One region of the Phytobacter cepae genome, then DNA from elsewhere that is predicted to be linked to it. Evidence: predicted binding sites of a transcription regulator. Region 1 holds the regulator's gene; each other region holds the start of a gene.
What was found. The regulator LexA, encoded in region 1, represses DNA repair genes until DNA is damaged. The targets are predictions, from matches to a motif close to TNCTGTATGTACATACAGNA.
Positions count from the first base shown of each region.

Region 2: the regulator LexA is predicted to act here: its motif matches at 1,609-1,628, upstream of ACUY4Q_RS11110 (DinI-like family protein).
Region 3: the regulator LexA is predicted to act here: its motif matches at 1,593-1,612, upstream of metR (HTH-type transcriptional regulator MetR).
Region 4: the regulator LexA is predicted to act here: its motif matches at 2,207-2,226, upstream of dinB (DNA polymerase IV).

Region 1 covers NZ_CM135107.1:4,776,286-4,780,496, forward strand. Annotated here, with positions in the region: gene ACUY4Q_RS22370 (conjugal transfer protein TraF) at 1-409, opposite strand, end outside; gene zur (zinc uptake transcriptional repressor Zur) at 684-1,199, shown strand; gene ACUY4Q_RS22380 (CsbD family protein) at 1,301-1,510, opposite strand; gene lexA (transcriptional repressor LexA) at 1,776-2,390, opposite strand; gene ACUY4Q_RS22390 (diacylglycerol kinase) at 2,499-2,867, opposite strand; gene plsB (glycerol-3-phosphate 1-O-acyltransferase PlsB) at 2,997-4,211, shown strand, end outside.
Region 2 covers NZ_CM135107.1:2,377,849-2,382,059, forward strand. Annotated here, with positions in the region: gene ACUY4Q_RS11095 (GNAT family N-acetyltransferase) at 1-387, opposite strand, end outside; gene ACUY4Q_RS11100 (energy transducer TonB) at 509-835, shown strand; gene tolA (cell envelope integrity protein TolA) at 835-1,257, shown strand; gene ACUY4Q_RS11110 (DinI-like family protein) at 1,324-1,569, opposite strand; gene ACUY4Q_RS11115 (translesion error-prone DNA polymerase V autoproteolytic subunit) at 1,836-2,255, shown strand; gene ACUY4Q_RS11120 (Y-family DNA polymerase) at 2,257-3,525, shown strand; gene ACUY4Q_RS11125 (metal/formaldehyde-sensitive transcriptional repressor) at 3,618-3,893, shown strand; gene ACUY4Q_RS11130 (S-(hydroxymethyl)glutathione dehydrogenase/class III alcohol dehydrogenase) at 3,924-4,211, shown strand, end outside.
Region 3 covers NZ_CM135107.1:4,910,730-4,914,940, reverse strand. Annotated here, with positions in the region: gene ACUY4Q_RS23000 (carboxylate/amino acid/amine transporter) at 1-720, shown strand, start outside; gene metR (HTH-type transcriptional regulator MetR) at 608-1,561, opposite strand; gene metE (5-methyltetrahydropteroyltriglutamate--homocysteine S-methyltransferase) at 1,798-4,059, shown strand; gene ACUY4Q_RS22985 (DeoR/GlpR family DNA-binding transcription regulator) at 4,090-4,211, opposite strand, start outside.
Region 4 covers NZ_CM135107.1:4,150,641-4,154,851, reverse strand. Annotated here, with positions in the region: gene lpcA (D-sedoheptulose 7-phosphate isomerase) at 1-312, shown strand, start outside; gene ACUY4Q_RS19545 (class II glutamine amidotransferase) at 462-1,229, shown strand; gene dpaA (peptidoglycan meso-diaminopimelic acid protein amidase) at 1,200-1,937, opposite strand; gene dinB (DNA polymerase IV) at 2,244-3,299, shown strand; gene ACUY4Q_RS19530 (GNAT family N-acetyltransferase) at 3,301-3,747, shown strand; gene ACUY4Q_RS19525 (RNA ligase RtcB family protein) at 3,939-4,211, shown strand, end outside.

The DNA.
Region 1 (4,211 bases):
TGCCTTTCAGGAATTCAAGGGAGTCCGCAAGATCGCCTGCGGCGCTCTGGAACTGGTTGACGGTACCAATGGGGTCAGCCAGAACATCGCCCAGTGAAAGACCATCAACAACATCGCCGTAGTAGTCGATCTTGTCATTGATGTCTTCAATTTCATTACGCAGATCGTCTTTATCGTTAATTTGCGCGGTAAAACTTGGCAGAATAACGGATATATCATCTTCAGGTTTTGCTTTTGCCAGAAGTGCCGGGTTAATTAATGCCGCACTGCCATAACTGGCAGACGCCACCCCCGTCCCCCCCATTGCATCATTACGCGCTTCCGCCCAGGTATTCGCTGCTCCCGCTTGATTGGCCACGGAAAAGGAGACAGCGATAGCGACCACTGAAAGTTTGAGTTTGTTTTTCACAATTATGCGTCTCGTAGTCAGATGAGTTTTTTTTATGCCCTGTTCCTTTTTACATGAACAGGAATGCTCTATTGCTGCGAATAACACCGGAAAAATGTCTAATTCTGCCAAACAGGTAATTACTGGCAGAAATTATAGTTATAAGAATTGACCCTCATTATTTATAGAAGACGTAATGCGATTGTGAAAGCCGGAGGAAGAAGCCCGATCTCGGCGTTTAGTGCAGAACATGGTAAAGTGAGGAATTATGCCGCCGGGAAATGAGAGGACGACAATGGACAAGACCACTTCGCAAGAGATGCTAGCGCAGGCTGAAAAACTGTGTGTGCAGCGCAATGTGCGTCTGACGCCACAGCGCCTCGAAGTTCTGCGTCTGCTAAGTCTGCGGGAAGGTGCAATAAGCGCTTATGATCTGCTGGATCTGCTGCGGGAGAGCGAACCGCAGGCGAAACCCCCTACCGTTTATCGCGCGCTGGACTTCCTTTTGGAACAGGGTTTCGTGCACAAAGTAGAGTCCACCAACAGCTACGTCCTGTGCCATCTGTTCGATCAACCGACCCACACGTCGGCCATGTTTATTTGCGACAGATGCGGCGTAGTTAAAGAAGAACAAGCGGAAGGCGCAGAAGATATTATGCATGCACTGGCGGCTAAATTAGGATTTGCCTTACGTCATAATGTCATCGAAGCACATGGTTTGTGCGCTAAATGCGCCGAAGTGGAAGCGTGTCGTCATCAGGGTGAATGCCACCATGATCACTCGATTCTGGTAAAGAAAAAACCGCGCTAGCGGCGGTTTCTCTTTTAAGCAGTGTGATTTGAAAAGAGTGGTACGTCCATGTACCGTCGGGCAGGGTAGTCACTCTAATGCATATTCAGAGGGAAAAAGGACTACCAGCGGTATTCGTTGCGGGTTTCCCAATCAACGACTTCTTTTTCCGCCTGATCTTTCTGGTAGCCATAACGTTCCTGAATTTTACCTACCAGCTGGTCGCGTTTACCTTCGATGATGGTCATATCATCGTCGGTCAATTTGCCCCACTGTTCTTTCGCTTTACCTTTGAACTGTTTCCAGTTACCGCCGATTTCGTCTTTATTCATAATCATTTCCTCATCGTTCGGTTTTGAATAGCGAGTATTCATCCATTTTTGTTACGTTCGTAATCTGCTGAACGTGATAATAATTGTAGTCACGGATAACGACGTGGTGGATTTATTCGGAATTTTTAACCATCCAGACGGTATTTTTAAGAACGTCTATCGGCAGAAAGAGAGGAGAAAAAAAGAAAGGAAAGATATCTAAGTAATTGAATTTTATTAAAAAACCGTGACAACACAGAGCGCTACCACGGCTTACAATTGAGGGTTACAGCCATTCGCCATTGCGAATCACACCGACTGCCAGACCTTCGATCGTGAAGTTTTGCTCGCGCAAATTGACCACAATCGGCGAGAACTCGCTGTTTTCAGGCAGCAATTCAACCGTATTACCCTGCTTTTTCAGTCGCTTGACGGTCACTTCATCGTCAATGCGCGCGACAACGACCTGACCATTACGTACGTCCTGCGTTTTATGCACTGCCAGCAAGTCACCGTCCATAATGCCGATGTCTTTCATGGACATTCCACTTACGCGCAGCAGAAAATCCGCATTCGGTTTGAACAGAGAAGGATCGACCTGATAATGGCCTTCAATATGCTGCTGAGCCAACAGAGGTTCACCTGCAGCAACACGGCCTACCAGCGGTAAACCGGCGTCTTCTTCGACTTCCAGCAACAAACGAATACCGCGCGATGCGCCAGAGACAATCTCAAGTACGCCTTTACGCGCCAACGCTTTTAAATGCTCTTCGGCAGCGTTTGGGGAACGGAACCCCAACTGTTGCGCGATCTCCGCACGCGTCGGCGGCATGCCGGTTTGGTTGATTCGATCGCGAATGAGATCGAACACCTCTTGCTGCCTGGCCGTTAAAGCTTTCATTCCGCCCCCTGGGTGTATATACAGTTATGCTGTTAGTATATACAGCTAAAGGCGATTTTGAAACCAAAATTACGCAAAAAACCAGCAGTTAGCGCAATTCTGGAAGGCTTATCGGAAATGGCCCCACAGCAGTGAAATCCAGGTGAAGAGAGCAACCAGAATGGTCATGAGCACCGCCGCTGAACCCATATCTTTTGCCCGTCCGGAAAGTTCATGAAAATCGGAACCAATACGGTCAACGACCGCTTCAATCGCACTGTTGAGAATTTCAACGATCATCACCAGCGCTACCGAGCCAATCAGCAATACGCGGGTGATCGCGTCGACATCAAGGAAACAAGCGATAATAATTGCCAGAATGACCGCAACGGACTCCTGACGAAAGGCAGCTTCGTTTATCCAGGCGGCACGGACGCCTTTCCAGGAGTACCCGGCTGCTTTGATAATACGGGTCATGCCAGTGGTGTTATTGGCCATTAAAAGAACCTTTTTATGTTATGAGCATCAATCTCTATGTAAGGTTATAGAGGTACAAAAGAATTTGTGCGCGCTTTCTGATATTCTTGCGGCGCATTGGCATTAATAACCAGAGGCTTTACATCCTTTATGTCCGGCTGGCCACGAATTTACTACAAATTACTTAATTTACCATTAAGCGTGCTGGTAAAAAGTAAGTCTATCCCTGCGGAACCCGCACAGGAACTGGGGCTCGATACCTCACGCCCTATTATGTATGTTTTGCCTTATAACTCTAAGGCCGACTTACTGACGTTACGCGCTCAATGTCTGGCACATGATTTGCCGGACCCGTTTGAACCGCTTGTGATCGACGGCGTGGAGCTGCCGCGATATATCTTCATTCATGGTGGGCCGCGGGTATTTACCTGGTACACACCGAAAGAAGAGTCCATCAAGCTGTTTCACGACTACCTCGATTTGCACCGTAGCCATCCCGACCTGGATGTGCAGATGGTGCCGGTTTCGATGATGTTCGGTCGTTCGCCAGGCCGCGAGAAGGGCGAAGTGAATCCGCCGCTGCGTATGCTCAATGGCATTCAGAAATTCTTTGCCATCTCCTGGCTTGGACGTGACAGCTTTGTGCGTTTCTCACCGCCAGTTTCACTGCGCCGCATGGCCACTGAACACGGCACGGATAAAATCATCGCGCAAAAACTGGCGCGCGTGGCGCGTATGCATTTTGCTCGCCAGCGTCTCGCTGCGGTGGGCCCACGGCTGCCTGCGCGTCAGGATCTGTTCAACAAGCTGCTGGCCTCGAAAGCCATTGCCCGCGCCGTTGAAGACGAAGCGCGCAGCAAGAAAATCTCCCATGATAAGGCGCAGCAAAACGCGATCGCGCTGATGGAAGAGATCGCGGCGAACTTCTCTTACGAGATGATTCGCCTCTCTGACCGTATTCTCAGCTTTACCTGGAACCGCCTGTACCAGGGCATCAACGTGCACAACGCCGAGCGCATACGCCAACTGGCCCATGACGGCCATGAAATTGTCTATGTGCCCTGCCACCGCAGCCATATGGACTACCTGCTGCTCTCTTACGTGCTCTATCATCAGGGGCTGGTGCCGCCGCACATCGCTGCCGGTATTAACCTGAACTTCTGGCCAGCAGGCCCTATCTTCCGCCGTCTGGGGGCGTTCTTTATTCGTCGCTCTTTCAAAGGCAACAAACTCTATTCCACCGTGTTCCGCGAATACCTGGGCGAACTGTTCCAGCGGGGTTATTCGGTTGAGTACTTTGTGGAAGGCGGGCGTTCACGTACCGGTCGTCTGCTGGATCCCAAAACCGGCACCCTGTCGATGACC
Region 2 (4,211 bases), 2.4 Mb from region 1:
AACGCGCAGCTGAATTTGGCGGCATCCCTCATGTGTTAACCTCTCTTCAAGTGCCCGTAACGCTTTGCGGCCCAGTCCTTTATTGCGAAACAGCGGGAACAGATAAAACTCATTAATAAAAACGGATTTCTGCAGCGTATTGGCTTTGTACCACAGGTAACCTATATGCAACTCGCGGTTATTTTCCTGGTGGGTAATGCACAGCAGTGTCTGACCCGGCGTGTTTTCTGCCAGCGGAAAGCTGTTTTTTATTTCCTGCGCGGCCTGAGTGAGCGCTTCGGTTTCACTGAGATGATAATTGGCGGTAATCTCGGCGGCATAATCCGGCACGAAATAGTCCACAAAGCCCTGAAAGGTGGCAGAGGTAATGGGGGTGAAAGCGATCATAAAACGTCCTTTTGCTGATTTTTTCTATTGTGACATAGAACCGCTTTCAGGATTGTTTTGATCAACGCGTCTGCCGTCGTTCTGTTTTAATGTTTTAAAAAATAACGAGAGGGATCCGTTTATGAAAAAAGGTGTATTACTTTTCACCACCATGCTTTTTGCCGGAACCGCGATAGCGAGTGAGCAAAAACCCGTTCTCCTCAATTGCCCCCAACCGGTGATGCCTGCTAAAGCGAGTGCACTACGTATTTCAGGTACAGTGGAATATCAGGCATGGGTCAATGCGAAAGGAGAGGTCTACTCAACGTCACTTAAAGGGGATGAGGTTTTTTTAAAAGAGGTTGAACGGACAGTCAATCGTTGCAAATTCGAACCCGGAAAACCTGGGGTTCATCAGGGGCATGTATCTTTTAACGTCATGACAGAAACAGAAGGTAAAGCAAAATAATGATAACAACTATTTATGCCAGAGCGGGTTATAAATGTGGGGTGTTATTACTGGCTTTTGCGGCGTTATCGCTGGCAGGGTGTACACAAGCAAATCATCATCCAAAAAATAAAGAGGTGGATGACTTACTTGAGGGCATTTCTGAACAAAGCCCAAATGCGGAACTCATGAGATATGCGGGTCAGATAAGAAATGCTATTGAACGTGAAATAAATGACCTTGATGTGTGGAAAGGGAAAACATGCAGTCTGGACATTAAGCTGAATCCAAATGGTTCGCTAAACGACGTTCAAGCTGTCAACGGTGATCCGGGTTTTTGCCATGTGGTGAAATCAGCGATTGAACACGCGAAGCTCCCGGCTCCACCCTCCACTGAGGTCTATGAGCGAATCAAAGTTGCTACGTTGGTTTTCAAAATCTAGCGTTTACTGCTAAACCCATTTGATATCGGGCGTCCGATCTTTTTACCTGCGCACGCCCAACTCGTTTTACTCATCCACCGCCAGCCACATATCGGCCTCTTCAAACATTTCCTGCACTGCGCGGCTGATCTGCTCTTTCTCATGTTTGCTGGCATCGGTGTTAATCGACGGCAGCGTCACCATCGGCTTCACGCGAACCTCTGCATCCGGGAAAATGCGGCCGATACGTTTTGTTAATTCGGCTAAAATGCGCTCTTGTGCGCCAGGCAATCCTGCAAAATTGCGTTTATCGTAAACCAGTTCCACGAACATAACCGTCTCCAGACCCAGATAAAAAACCTGATACGAGTATACTGTAAATACATACAGCATCAAGCGCGGTCTCCTCCTCTTTGCCCATGAAATAAGCAATTAAACGTATTCCGGCAAAATTTACACTTCACCTAAGCTCCTCATCAGGCAATGCTTTAAGGCAAAACGGGGGTTTTGTGTTCAATAACAAGCGCAGCGGTATCTTGATCATCGCGACTGACAAAACTACTGTATATAAAAACAGTAATTAATTCAGGAGGTGATGTATGGAATTTTTCAAACCCGCGGAGCTACGTGTGGTAACCGCTATTCCGCTTTTTAGCGATCTTGTTCAGTGCGGTTTTCCGTCTCCGGCAGCCGATTATGTCGAACAACGCATTGATTTAAACGCCTTACTGATTCAACACCCTTCTTCAACGTACTTTGTTAAAGCCGCAGGCGACAGCATGACGGACGCCGGCATTTCCGATGGTGACCTGCTGATTGTCGACAGCGCCCGCACCGGCGAACATGGCGATATCGTTATTGCCGCCGTCGATGGCGAATTTACTGTCAAAACGCTCCAGCTCCGCCCCCGCATCCAGCTTAATCCCATGAACAGCGCCTACTCACCCATTATTATCAGCAACGAAGAGACGCTCGACATTTTTGGGGTTGTAACCTTTATCGTTAAAGCGACGCGCTGATATGTTCGCCTTATGCGATGTGAACGCCTTTTACGCGTCGTGCGAGACGGTATTCCGGCCCGATTTAAAAGGGCGCCCGGTCGTGGTGCTATCAAATAACGATGGCTGCGTCATTGCGCGCAGTGCAGAAGCCAAACCCTTCATCACCATGGGCGCACCGTACTTCAAACAAAAAGAGGCCTTCAGGCAGCATAACGTTGTCGCTTTTTCCAGCAATTATGAACTCTACGCCGATATGAGCCATCGGGTGATGACGACCCTGGAAGAGATGGTGCCGCGCGTAGAGATTTATTCCATCGACGAAGCCTTCTGTGACCTGACCGGCGTGCGTAACTGCCGGGTCCTCCATGAATTTGGCCTGGAAATCCGCGATACCGTGCTGAAACGAACGCATTTGCAGATTGGCGTCGGCATTGCGCCGACCAAGACGCTGGCGAAACTCGCCAATCATGCAGCCAAAAAGTGGCTGCGTCAGACGGGGGGAGTCGTTGATCTGTCGAACGTGGATCGTCAGCGAAGGCTGATGGCCCTGACCCCGGTCGAAGAGGTTTGGGGAGTGGGGCGGCGCATCACCAAAAAACTGAATGCAATGGGGATAAAGACGGCGCTGGATCTCTCCGAGCAATCCACATGGGTCATCAGAAAGCATTTCAACGTGGTACTGGAAAGGACGATTCGCGAACTGCGCGGCGAACCTTGCCTGGAAATGGAAGAGTTTATACCCCATAAGCAAGAGATTGTGTGTAGTCGCAGCTTCGGCGATCGTGTGTCGAATTACGAAGATATGCGCGAGGCTATCTGTTCCCATGCCACGCGCGCTGCCGAAAAATTGCGGAAGGAGCGCCAGTATTGCCGGTTTGTCTCCGCGTTTGTCAAAACCTCCCCCTTCGCGCCCAATGAACCTTATTACGGTAACAGTGTTGCCTTACCACTGCTGACGCCGACCCAGGACACGCGCGATATTATCCAGGCGGCAACGCGCTGCCTGGATAATATCTGGCGGGAAGGGCATCGATATCAGAAAGCCGGGGTGATGCTCGGCGATTTTTTCAGCCATGGTGTCGCACAGTTCAACTTATTTGATGAGAGCGCGCCGCGACCAAACAGCGAGGCGCTGATGCTGCTGCTGGATACGCTCAATGAAAAGAGAGGAAAAGGGACCCTCTACTTTGCCGGACAGGGCATTCAGCAGCCGTGGCAGATGAAAAGAGAGATACTTTCGCCTCGATACACGACGCGTTTCGCAGATCTGCTGACGGTGCGTTACTAACGACACATTTTTCCCCTCAATGTACGTTCTTCTTTTACAACAGATAAGTGTTTCATGTACCATACCCCTCTATAGTATCAGAGGGAGCAAAAATGCCACATTCACCTGAAGATAAAAAACGCATTCTCACCCGCGTGCGCCGCATTCGTGGGCAAGTCGACGCGCTAGAACGGGCGCTGGAAAACGGTGAGCCCTGCATCGCCATTTTGCAGCAGATCGCCGCCGTTCGCGGAGCGTCAAACGGTCTGATGGGGGAGATGGTTGAAATCCACTTAAAAGATGAGCTGGTCGCGGGGGATACCACACCCGAACAGCGCGCGCTGCGCATGGCAGAAGTCGGTCATCTTTTGCGCTCTTATCTAAAATAAACTTACGTACACATAAAAAGGAAACGTCTGATGAAATCACGTGCTGCAGTGGCTTTCGGGCCGGGTCAACCGCTCAAAATTGTTGAGATCGATGTCGCGCCGCCAAAAAAAGGCGAAGTGCTGGTTCGCATCACCCATACCGGCGTGTGTCACACCGATGCCTTTACCTTATCCGGTGACGATCCGGAAGGCGTCTTCCCGGCGGTACTTGGCCATGAAGGTGGCGGCGTCGTGGTGGAAGTGGGTGAAGGCGTCACCAGTCTGAGCGTGGGCGATCACGTTATTCCGCTGTACACCGCTGAATGTCGTGAATGTAAG
Region 3 (4,211 bases), 130 kb from region 1:
ATGCTGGTGGGGGCGTTACAGCTGGGTATCATGTACCTGTTCAGCTTCCGGGCGTACCTCTACCTCACGGTCACGGAGTTTTTACTCTTCACCGTCTTTACCCCGCTCTATATCACGCTGATTTATGATCTGCTCAGTAAGCGCAAGCTGCGTTGGGGCTACGCGCTAAGTGCGCTGCTGGCGGTCGTGGGGGCGGCGATTATTCGTTATGACAAAGTCAGCGACCACTTCTGGACTGGCCTGATGTTTGTACAGCTCGCCAACATCAGTTTTGCTATCGGTATGGTGGGCTATAAGCGCCTGATGGAAACCCGTCCGATGCCGCAGCACAACGCCTTTGCCTGGTTCTACCTCGGGGCGTTTGTGGTGGCGGTGACCGCCTGGTTTGCGCTGGGAAATCCACAAAAACTGCCGACCACGAATCTGCAATGGGGAGTGCTTATCTGGCTCGGCGTCGTTGCTTCAGGTTTGGGTTACTTTATGTGGAACTACGGGGCAACGCAGGTGGATGCTGGTACGCTTGGCATCATGAACAATGTACACGTTCCGGCCGGGCTGCTGGTTAACCTTGCCATCTGGCAGGAGCAGCCGCACTGGCCGAGCTTTATTATTGGGGCTGCGGTGATAATGGCCTCGCTGTGGGTCCATCGACAGTGGGTCGCTCCGCGCTCCGAACAAACGGCAAATGGTCGCAAGCGTGGTTCCGCGCTGAGCGAATAAAAGCCTCGGTAATGGGTTGACGCTGCTCACCATCGCGCGTGGCGGCGTACAATCGGCTCCATAACCCCTCACCCAGGGTCTTTGTGACCACCAGACCCTGGCGCTCAAAACTCTCTACTACCCAGTGCGGCAGCGCGGCGATCCCCATCCGTGCGGCTACCATCTGAATCAACAGCAACGTGTTATCCACGCTTTTTAACGACGGGCTAATGCCAGCCGGCTGCAGGAAGTGACGCCAGATATCCAACCGACTGCGTTGCACCGGATAAATAAGCAAGGTTTCGGCGGCGATATCTTCCGGTGTGATCCGTGCACGGGTGGCCAGAGGGTGGTCAGGGGAGAGCACCAGACGCACTTCAAAATCAAACATCGGCGAATAGAACAGACCGCTGCGCGGCAGAATGTCCGATGTCATGACCAGATCCAGCTCACCCTGCTGTAGCGCAGGCTGCGGGTCAAAGGTCACGCCGGATTTAAAATCCATCTCCACCTGCGGCCACTGGGTATGAAAACGCTCCAGCGCCGGGGTTAACCACTGAATACAGCTATGGCATTCAATGGCAATGCGCAGGCGCGTTTGCTGGGGTTCGTTGCAGGCCTGCAATGCGCTGGTGATTTGTGGCAGCACCTGGTTTGCCAGTTGCAGCAAGATCTCACCCTGCGGCGTAAAGCGCAGGGGCTGACTTTTACGCACAAAAAGCCGGAAGCCAAGGCGTTGTTCCAGATCGCTGAACTGGTGGGAAAGTGCGGACTGCGTCTGGTGCAGCGTGGCCGCCGCCGCCGCGAGCGATCCGCAGTTCCGTAACGCTTGCAGCGTTTTCAGATGTTTAATTTCGATCATGAAAGTCCTTCACTTCGGCGTGAACAATTTGCGCTTGAGGAATATACAGTAACCGCCAAATATAGATGTGTAAACATCTGGACGGCTAAAATCCTTCGTCTTTTAAATTTATGGCGCGTTGGCTGCGTTTACTTACCCCGCTCACTTACTTCAGTAAGCTCCCGGAGATAAGCAAACTCACCGCCTTCCCTGAATTCAAAATCCATCGGATTGACAATGACTTAGAGGAAGCTCATATGACAGTTTTAAACCACACCCTCGGTTTTCCTCGCGTTGGCCTGCGCCGCGAGTTGAAAAAAGCGCAAGAAGGTTACTGGGCAGGAAACATTTCCCGCGATGAACTGCTGGCGGTCGGGCGTGAACTGCGCGCCCGTCACTGGGATCAGCAAAAAGCAGCGGGTATCGATCTTTTGCCGGTGGGTGATTTCGCCTGGTACGACCATGTTCTGACCACCAGCCTGCTGCTCGGCAACGTCCCGGCTCGTCATCAGAACAGAGACGGCTCCATTGATATCGATACGCTTTTTCGTATGGGGCGCGGTCGGGCACCGAGCGGCGAACCCGCGGCGGCGGCAGAAATGACCAAATGGTTCAACACCAATTATCACTATATGGTGCCGGAGTTCGTGAAAGGTCAGCAATTCACACTGAGCTGGACGCAACTGCTGGAGGAAGTGGACGAAGCGCTGGCGTTGGGCCACAAGGTCAAGCCCGTGCTGTTGGGGCCGGTCACTTACCTGTGGCTGGGTAAAGTCAAAGGTGAGGCGTTTGATCGCCTGAGCCTGCTGCACGATATTCTGCCGGTCTACCAGCAGGTGCTGGCGGAGCTCGCCGCACGCGGCGTTGAGTGGGTACAAATCGACGAACCGGCGTTAGTGCTGGAACTGCCGCAGGCATGGCTGAACGCCTTTAAACCAGCATACGATGCGTTAACCGGGCAGGTGAAGCTGCTGTTGACCACCTATTTCGAGGGCGTCACACCGAACCTCGACACCATTACGGCACTGCCGGTACAGGGTCTGCACGTTGATTTTGTTCACGGAAAGGATGACGTTGCCGGGCTACACGAGCGCCTGCCCTCTGACTGGTTGCTCTCGGCAGGACTGGTCAACGGCCGCAACGTCTGGCGTGCCGATCTCAGCGAAAAATATGCACAAATTGCAGCGATCATCGGCCAACGTCCGCTATGGGTGGCCTCTTCCTGTTCGCTGTTGCATAGCCCCATCGATCTGAGTGTAGAAACACGCCTCGATGCCGAGGTAAAGAGCTGGTTTGCCTTCGCGCTGCAGAAGTGTGAAGAGCTTGCACTGCTGCGCGATGCCCTGAACAGCGGCGACACCGCGGCCATTGAAGCGTGGAGCGCACCGATTCAGGCGCGTCGTCATTCCACCCGTGTGCATAACACGGCTGTCAACCGCCGCCTGGCGGCGATAACCGGGCAGGACAGCCAGCGCAACAGTCCCTACGCCGTGCGCGCAAAAGCCCAGCGTGCGCGCTTTAATCTGCCTGCCTGGCCCACCACCACCATCGGTTCGTTCCCGCAAACCACCGAAATTCGTGGCCTGCGTCTGGACTTCAAAAAAGGCAATCTTGACGCCAGCCACTATCGCACTGGCATTGCTGAACATATCAAACAGGCGATTGTGGAGCAGGAACGGCTGGGGCTGGATGTACTGGTCCATGGCGAAGCCGAACGCAATGACATGGTCGAGTATTTCGGTGAGCATCTGGAGGGATTCGTCTTCACCCAGAATGGCTGGGTGCAGAGCTATGGCTCCCGCTGCGTGAAGCCGCCGGTGGTGATTGGCGACGTCAGCCGCCCGGAAGCCATTACCGTGGAGTGGGCGAAGTACGCCCAGTCTCTGACCGACAAGCCGGTAAAAGGGATGCTGACCGGCCCAGTGACGATCCTGTGCTGGTCCTTCCCGCGTGAAGATGTGAGTCGCGAAACCATCGCCAAACAGATAGCGCTGGCGCTGCGTGACGAAGTGGCGGATCTGGAAGCGGCCGGTATCGGCATCATTCAAATTGATGAGCCGGCCCTGCGTGAAGGCCTGCCGCTGCGCCGCAGCGACTGGGAGGCGTATCTGGCCTGGGGCGTCGAAGCCTTCCGCATCAATGCCGCCGTGGCGAAAGATGACACCCAGATTCACACCCACATGTGTTATTGCGAGTTTAACGACATCATGGATTCCATCGCGGCGCTGGATGCGGACGTGATCACCATTGAAACATCGCGCTCAGATATGGAGCTGCTGGAGTCGTTCGAAGCCTTCGACTACCCGAACGATATCGGGCCGGGGGTCTATGACATCCACTCACCGAACGTCCCAAGCGTAGAGTGGATTGAAGCCCTGCTGGCAAAAGCTGCCCGGCGTATCCCGTCTGAGCGGCTGTGGGTGAACCCGGACTGCGGCCTGAAAACCCGTGGCTGGCCGGAAACTCGCGCCGCGCTGGCAAACATGGTCAAAGCAGCGCAGAACCTGCGCCAGGGGTAACATTTAGGCCCATCCGGCATGGAGGGCGCGTTACGCGTCCTCCCGACACAACCATCGTGTCTGCCGTCGCGCCAGTAATTCTCTTTGCTGCGGCGTGGGCGCCCGGTCGCTGACCACATAGTGAAAATCGCCGATATCGCCGTTGCGGCACA
Region 4 (4,211 bases), 630 kb from region 1:
GTGAGCAACGACTTCGGTTACGATCACGTCTTCTCTCGTTACGTGGAAGCGGTGGGTCGCTCGGGCGATGTCCTGCTGGGGATTTCCACTTCCGGTAACTCAGCGAACGTCATTAAAGCGATTGATGCTGCGCGCGCGCAGGGCATGAAAGTCATCACCCTGACCGGGAAAGATGGCGGCAAAATGGCAGGGACTGCGGATATCGAGATTCGTGTGCCGCATTTCGGTTATGCTGACCGTATTCAGGAAATTCACATTAAAGTGATTCACATCCTGATCCTGCTTATCGAAAAAGAGATGGAAAAAGCCTAAGAAGGCTATTTTATTTGCCGTTTTGAACCTGGGCAGTGCCCAAAATCCTCACGTACTCTGTGTACGCGCCGGTTTTTGCGCGCTGTCCGTGTCCAAACTGGCTGCAACAATTACGCCTTCTTTTTTTTCAGGCGTTGTGGAGGTGTTGTATGTGCGAACTGCTCGGGATGAGCGCTAATGTGCCGACCGATATCTGCTTTAGTTTCACCGGGCTGGTGCAGCGTGGTGGAGGAACCGGGCCGCATAAAGACGGCTGGGGTATCACCTTCTACGAAGGGAAAGGCTGTCGCACGTTCAAGGATCCACAACCCAGCTTCAACTCCCCGATTGCCAAACTGGTGCAGGATTATCCGATTAAATCTCACTCGGTGGTGGCCCATATTCGTCAGGCCAACCGTGGGGAAGTGGCGCTGGAAAATACCCATCCGTTTACCCGTGAGCTGTGGGGCCGCAACTGGACCTACGCCCATAACGGGCAGTTGACGGGTTATAAAACCCTGCAGACCGGCAACTTCCGCCCGGTTGGCGAGACCGACAGCGAAAAGGCGTTCTGCTGGCTGCTCGACAAGCTGACAACGCGCTACCCGCGCACGCCGGGCAATATGGAAGCGGTGTTTAAGTACATTGCGACACTGGCGACGCAACTGCGAGAGAAGGGCGTGTTTAACATGCTGCTGTCAGACGGGCGATATGTGATGGCGTTTTGCTCAACGAATCTATTCTGGATCACCCGACGCGCCCCCTTTGGCGTGGCGACGTTACTGGATCAGGATGTTGAAATTGATTTTCAGCGGGAAACCACACCGAACGATGTGGTTACCGTGATTGCCACGCAACCGCTGACGGGCAATGAAACCTGGCACAAGATTATGCCAGGCGAGTGGGCGTTATTTTGCCTCGGGGAGCGTGTAGTTTGACGCCAGCTGCGGGTGAACGACTTCGTGGCTCAGCGGTTTGCTGACCACGTAGTTTCCGTCGACAACGGATACCACCGGCGGCTTACGCGTCTGCTCGAAGAAGTCATAGCCTGGTTTAAGCTGCTGCCAGAATTTCGCGTAAGTCGAGTATTTATGGCGCTGCATATTCGCATCGGTCATCCGGAACGGGTAAATGCTTAACTGCACCGTCGGTTGCCCAAACACCAATGCGCCCGTCACGAACTGGAAGATCTCATCGATTTGTGAATCCGTCATCGCGTAACAACCGATTGAGACGCACGCGCCGTGGATCATCAGGTATTTCCCTTCATAACCATGGGCACGGTCAAAGGCGTTCGGAAAGCCGATATTAATGGCTTTATAGAAGCGACTATCCGGCTTGAGCTGGCTACGCTGAACGGAATAGAACCCTTCCGGACTCTTGAAATCACCCTGACGCTGTTTTGGCCCCAGGCCGCCCGAGTAATTACAAATTTTATAGCTGTTGAGGAGCTGGTACTGCTCGCCCATTTTGACGTAGAGATCAAGGGTGCGCTCTTCTTTGAAGATCTGGATGTAAACCGGCGACCCCATCAACTGCTGCTTGTATTCTTGGCTGATCGGCGTTGTTGAACTGTTACTGGATAAACCAGCAAACGAGACGCACGGCATCAGAAGCATCGCAAGAAAAAATGCGATTTTGCGCATACTGCTTGTTCCTTGATAAAGCGGATACCACATTGCCAGGACGGCAAAAAGAGGCCCAGAAAATCAGATTTATCTGCTTCGGGCGCGCCCACATTAGCATCACGGTAGTTTTTCGCAAGCCCGGATCGCGGAGTTTTCACATTCGTTTTTTCGCCCCGATCCCCCTGCGCCGTATTGTCAGATGAAAACCCCTGAAATAACAACACGACAGGCGATTTTTTACACAAATGTGCCTGCTTTTTTCAGTAACTTCTCGTTTCCAGTTATAATGCTGTATACTTATCCAGTAATGGTAAGGGTGAGCCTATGCGCAAAATCATACATGTCGATATGGACTGCTTTTTCGCAGCGGTAGAGATGCGCGATAACCCCGCCCTGCGCGATATTCCGATCGCCATCGGCGGCAGTCGGGTTAAGCGTGGCGTGATCAGCACGGCTAACTATCCGGCCCGAAAATTTGGCGTGCGCAGCGCCATGCCTACTGCGATGGCGTTAAAACTCTGCCCGCACCTCACGCTGTTACCCGGTCGTTTTGATGCGTATAAAGAGGCGTCTCATCAGATTCGCGACATCTTTTCCCGCTACACCTCACTGATTGAACCGCTATCGCTCGATGAAGCCTATCTTGATGTCACTGACAGCCCGCAATGCCACGGTTCTGCTACCTTGATGGCCGAAGAGATTCGGGCGACCATTTTCCGCGAGACACAGTTAACGGCGTCTGCGGGGATTGCGCCAATAAAGTTTCTCGCCAAAATCGCCTCGGATTTGAACAAGCCCAACGGGCAGTATGTGATCACGCCTGCCGATGTGCCGACGTTCATCCGCACTTTGCCGCTGAGCAAAATACCAGGGGTCGGGAAGGTATCGGCAGCAAAACTGGAAACGCTCGGTCTGCGTACCTGTGAGGACGTGCAAAACAGCGATTTGGCGATGTTACTTAAACGGTTTGGTAAGTTTGGTAGGGTGCTGTGGGAGCGCAGTCAGGGCATTGACGAGCGGCAAATCAGCAGCGAGCGGCTGCGTAAATCCGTGGGTGTGGAACGCACGTTACTGGACGATATCCACGAGTGGGAAGCGTGCGAAGCGATTATCGAGAACCTTTATGCTGAACTGGAGCGCCGTCTGCTCATCGTCAAACCCGATCTGCTGATTGCCCGCCAGGGCGTGAAGCTGAAATTTGCCGATTTTCAGCTCACCACCCAGGAGCATAACTGGCCGCGGCTGAACAAAGCCGACTTGCTGGCAACGGCGCGTAAAGCCTGGGATGAGCGCCGCAGCGGTCGGGGAGTACGTTTAGTGGGCCTGCACGTCACCCTGCTCGACCCCCAACTGGAGCGGCAATTGGTATTGGGATTATAAAATGCTGGAAATCAGAAAATATAAAGAAAGCGATTTTGACGCGCTGTGCGAAATATTTCTGCGCGCGGTTATTGAAACGGCCAGCCAGGATTATTCCCCGCGCCAGATTGCCGCCTGGGCACAAATAGATGCGTCGCGCTGGCAGGAAAAATTAACCCACTCCAGGGTACAGGTTGCGGTCATTAATAACCAGCCGGTAGGTTTTATCACGGCGATAGAACGCTATATTGACCTGCTGTTTGTCTCTCCTGAATTTATACGTCGCGGGGTCGCCAGTGCATTATTCGCGACGCTGGTTACCCGTCTTCCAGACGGCATGATCACCGTCGATGCCAGTATTACGGCGAAGCCCTTTTTCGAACGCCATGGCTTTCAGGTTATTCAGCAACAATCGGTAGAATCCCGTGGCGTGGCATTTGTGAATTACCACATGGCGCTGAAAAGGTAGAGAAAATAACCTTGCAATGAAAACGGAACCTGATTATTATACGCGCACTTTCCATACATCAGACTGCAAAGGGGGTTAATCATGACAACATATTTTAATAACTCATTTTGCAGACCTTTCCAGGATTAATCTCTTTTCGCCCTGACTGTGTCTGCCACATCCTTATTTAAATTTTTAAGATGGATTGGTATATGGGCACGAATGTTCATTATCTCTCTGACGCGGTTTCTTATATTGCGTCGGACGACTTATGGGTCGAGGGTTTAGCGACCCAACAATTACACACCACCGCAGATTTGCCCGGTATGCACCGTGTCGTCGGTATGCCGGATTTACACCCCGGACGGGGCTATCCCATTGGCGCCGCATTCTTTTCGCGTGGCCGTTTCTACCCGGCGCTTGTCGGAAATGACATTGGCTGCGGCATGGCGCTGTGGCAGACGGACATCCTGCGTCGCAAATAT